2 regions of the Salimicrobium salexigens genome follow, and region 2 is predicted to be linked to the other one. Evidence: riboswitches for the same ligand, from Rfam matches in the RefSeq annotation. Region 2 holds a riboswitch; the other holds the start of a gene.
What was found. Region 2 has a riboswitch for thiamine pyrophosphate ahead of BW931_RS10570 (YkoF family thiamine/hydroxymethylpyrimidine-binding protein). Riboswitches for the same ligand answer to the same signal wherever they lie in the genome.

Region 1 (2,189 bases), on a different contig from region 2:
AAATCATTGAGACCTTCGTCGTCACTAAACAGAAACATCCTCCGATACGAACAAAATCCCCGTCCCGAGTCAACGCTCCGGGCGGGGATTCTCTGTTTTCAGAAAAATGATCGTATCTAGTTCGAATTTTCGTCGAAATGGACGGTGTCTTTCAGTTTATTCTTGTCGTCCATGGAATTGCTGCTGGCCATCTTTTTCACGAATTCTTTAACGGTTTTGACGTTCACACCTGCTTCCCAGTATTCAGCAACGTCAGGAGTCGCTTTTACAAGCACAACGTTCGGGTCTTCGGCCGAAGCATTCAGTACTTTTTCGACAATTTTATTCCAGTACTCTTTCTTCTTCTTCACGTCCTGCACGAATTCAGCCGTTCCACTGATGGACACGTAGGAACTGCCGGCGTAGGCCAGATTCACCGAAGGGTTATTACCGATATCCCTGTATTTATCTGTATCTTTCTCCGTGATAAACCAGAATTCTTCCTCGTCCAGCAATACTTCCTGGGTGTGCATCGGACGGGAACTCAATCTGCCCTCCGGAGATACGGTCGTCAGCATCGCCACTTTTTCATCTTTGATGAGTTCTTTGATCTGCTTAAGGGTTTCTTCATTTTCCGAATGTTTATCAGTCATCATATCTTCCTCCTTCTGGTGCCAGGCATGTTTTGATATCCACCCTTACTATTCCCTGTTGTAGAAGCAGTTACACTTGCTGCCCGAACTTGTACATTACGCTTTTACAGCTTCGGTATGTGAAAGCTATGAAAAACAGGAGTAACTATAAAAATGAATGTTAAAAAACACACTGTTGACAATACTTGTACAAATGTTAGAATTTTACTTACAATTTAATATAAATCACTAGGGGTGCCTTTTCAAAAGGCTGAGATCAGAGTAATCGACTTTGAGACCCTCGGAACCTGATACGGTTGATACCGGCGAAGGGAAGTGTGCGGACGATATTTTTGCTATTTTTTGTTTAATCATACGTTCAAAGTCACTTTTCTTTTACCAGGAAAGTGACTTTTTTAATTTCAAAAAACGATAAAGGGGGGTCTCAGTGAAACTTGAGCAACCAGGTCAGGACAGTATAGGAAAACTTCATGTCATCTCCACTGGTCAGCAGCCTGGTGAAGAGCTGATGAGAATAATAGGTCAGGTGCTCCCCTATGTGGATTCTGTACATCTCCGGGAAAAAGAATGGAGCGATAGACAGATGATATGTTTTACCCAGCAGCTTTATTCCGTGGGAATGCCCATGCATAAACTTATTCTTAACCACCGGGCGACCATCGCCGACAAGGTAAAGGCTAAAGGGGTACAACTCACTCATGCAAGCATGAATCAGGTGAAAGTTCGTCGCCTTTATCCGGATTTGACGATCGGCTGCTCCGTACAGGAAGCCGTCAGAGCCTGGCACGATGGCGCTGATTATTTAATCTTCGGTCACGTTTTCACCAGCAGTTCGAAACCCGGATTGTCCCCTAAAGGTATAAGAGAACTGAAAAAAGTCGTGCAGCATGTAAGAGTGCCTGTTTTAGCAATTGGTGGAATTACTCCGGAAAATACCAACGTCGTGATGGAAGCCGGTGCCAGTGGAGTTGCCGTTCTGTCCGGTGTGCTGCTAGCTGATGATCCCGTTGAAAAAGCTGTGGCCTACAGAGAAGCGATACGCAAAGGAGGCGCAGGAAATGTATGACGTTATTATTGCAGGCGGAGGTGTTATCGGTAGCTCGATCGCTTTTCAACTCTCTAAAAGAAACTATCGCGTGCTCATAATAGAAAAGGAGGAAATCGGACAAAAAGCCTCCAGAGCTGCAGCCGGAATGCTGGGGGCGCAGAACGAAGTGGGTCCTGACAGCCCGCTCTCCCGGCTCGCTCGTGAAAGCAGAGAAATGTTCCCTTCTTTAGCAGAAGAACTGGAATCTGTCAGCGGCATAGACATTGAACTGATTCAAAATGGCATAGTCAGAGTCGCCCGTACCGAAGAAGAAGCGAAACAGTTAAAACGGGAGAATGAACGTCAGCAACGTTCGGGAGATTGTTCGGAATGGCTTTCACGAAGCCGGTTACAGGAGAGAGAACCCCGTCTTTCCCACCTCTCCGTTACAGGGGGACTCTACATGCCCGGAGACGGCCAGGTCAATGCCCCATCGTTAACAAAAGCACTGGCACATGCATCCGTTGAAT
Region 2 (2,189 bases):
AGCAGTACTTCGACAGTAGCCGCAATGGTTTCGGAAAGAAAAGCGGCGCCGGGTTTTCTGATAATATAAGCAGCGATAATAGAAACGATGAACCAGATGCCGAAGATAAAGTCATAACCGATTGGTCCGAAGAAACCCGTCAGTATTTTCCCCACAGGGAGAAAAGCGAGGTAAACGACTGCGAATACGACGGAAAGTACCGACATGACCACTATTTCCTTCAGTTTCCAATTCTTCATTTATTTCCTCTTTCCTGGGATGGACTGTTTGCGGACATCGCTACAGTCATTACGGTATGGGAAGAACCACTTTTCTCTGTGTCGCTGAACACTTCTTCAAGACCTTTGAACATCGTATTCGTATCCCCTGACAGCTTAGTGGCATAGTGAGCTTCGGAGACCTCAATCCCACTTTCTTTCATACGTTCAATCCCCTTGTATATAACGTCCATATAATTTCCGCCACCCATCGGGTAAAGGGAGAATTTTGCGCCGGTGTACTGATCCAGATCCCACAGCCCGTTTTCCGGCTTTTCTTTATGCCCGGTATATTGGTCACCCTCGGAATCTCCCGGGCACCCGACAGAAAACGTTGCATTCAGGGCTGTGTGTACCCCTGTTTCGGCTACACGCAGGAACACTGCCCGCGTCACGTCAAATACGTGCTCGATATCCCCGCGTACCGTCGTCGTCACTTCATCCGTATTCATCCATACTTTTGAAGTATCGATTTTTTCCAGAGCTCCCTTGATCTTTTCCTTGAAGTCATCACTCATCGGGTGAACCGAAAAAGAGCATCCTGCAATTTTCACATTTTCCTGCTGCTGACTCATACATAATTCCTCCTTTTAATAAAACAAAAAAGACTGCATCCGATTCGCGGGACGCAGTCTGTATCATTAAAAGAGTTTGCCGTTTTTATTCAGACTGCACTTCCCCACGCTGGTACTAACCAGATCGGGTCCAAAGGGTCAGAATTCAATTCTTCTCAGCCGTGAGCCGGCTCCCCCAGTGCATGAAACGATATGCAGTTTTTTGTTGTTTGAATTTATCATAAAGCATGCAGAAAATTTTGTAAACCGTCGTTTTCCGCTCGATATTTACGTTTACACCATTTTCAGAGCTTCCATTACGGGAGATTCGCCTTTCGTAACCTGAAACTCCTTGTTAACAAGATGAGGACTGTTCAACGTCTCCACTATAACTTTCGCGACATCTTCCCGCGGGACTTCGTCGCGCGGAATTTCCTCGCCTGCGTTCACTTTCCCCGTACCTTCGTCATTGGTAAGGCGGCCCGGATGGATGATGGTATACTCCAGACCGGAAGCGCGGAGCCATTCGTCCGCATAAAACTTACAGGCCGCATACGGACGGAAGTCTTCACTTCCCCAGCTGCCGCGCCTCGTATCGAAAGAGCTGATAAGAGCAAAGCGGCTTACGCCTTTCTGTTTCGCTGCTTCCATCATTTTCGCGGCTCCGTCCAGATCTATCATGATGGTTTTATCCTTCCCGGTATGAGGTCCGGACCCGGCAGCAAACACGACGGCATCCACGTCATCCATCAATGCGGCAAGCACATCGATTTCATCTTCCAGATCCGCAACAGCCACTCCTGCACCCAGGTTTTCAAAAAAGGATGCCTGTGTTTTATCGCGGATCATCGCTTTAGCTTCGAACTGTTCACTTTCCTGAAGCAGACGGACGAGATGTTTTCCTATCTGACCGTTCGCTCCGGCAACAAGAACTTTTTTCATATAATCCCGCCTTTCTAGTTACTTACAACAGGTGACTCCCTTACATAGTCGTTTGTTTCTGCCAAGTCTGCGAGAAATTGGGCTACGCTCGCACGCGACACACTCATTCCTACTTCATGTTTTCCTAAATAACCGATTTTAAGCGGCTTCTCCGCTTTGTCCGTAAGGAAGCCGGCACGTACCAGTGTCCAGCCCAGATCCGTACTCCGGATAGCTGTGGCCATACGTTCAATTTCACGCTGATTGTTGGCAAAGCCGAGGCGCAGTGCGGAAGCGACCGCATTTCGGCGGTAGTCTTTCTCGTCATTCGGGTCCTTGACGATGCCCGTCGTAATACCGACAAACCGTTTTGTTCCTGTTTCTCCCATCGTTTCTACGATGTTGATGACTCCTTCACTGAGCCTCTGCCTTTTAACGCGCCCGGAAGGACCTAGAA

Region 1: linked by a shared signal. The riboswitch ahead of BW931_RS07175 (thiamine phosphate synthase) and the one ahead of BW931_RS10570 (YkoF family thiamine/hydroxymethylpyrimidine-binding protein) in region 2 are both predicted to bind thiamine pyrophosphate.

Annotation. Positions count from the first base shown of each region.
Region 1 is NZ_FTOK01000005.1:37,455-39,643, reverse strand. It holds gene BW931_RS07180 (pyridoxamine 5'-phosphate oxidase family protein) at 117-632, opposite strand; TPP riboswitch at 853-963, shown strand; gene BW931_RS07175 (thiamine phosphate synthase) at 1,060-1,698, shown strand; gene thiO (glycine oxidase ThiO) at 1,691-2,189, shown strand, end outside.
Region 2 is NZ_FTOK01000008.1:78,716-80,904, forward strand. It holds gene BW931_RS10565 (ECF transporter S component) at 1-239, opposite strand, end outside; gene BW931_RS10570 (YkoF family thiamine/hydroxymethylpyrimidine-binding protein) at 236-832, opposite strand; TPP riboswitch at 917-1,019, opposite strand; gene BW931_RS10575 (SDR family oxidoreductase) at 1,106-1,753, opposite strand; gene BW931_RS10580 (NAD(P)-dependent oxidoreductase) at 1,768-2,189, opposite strand, start outside.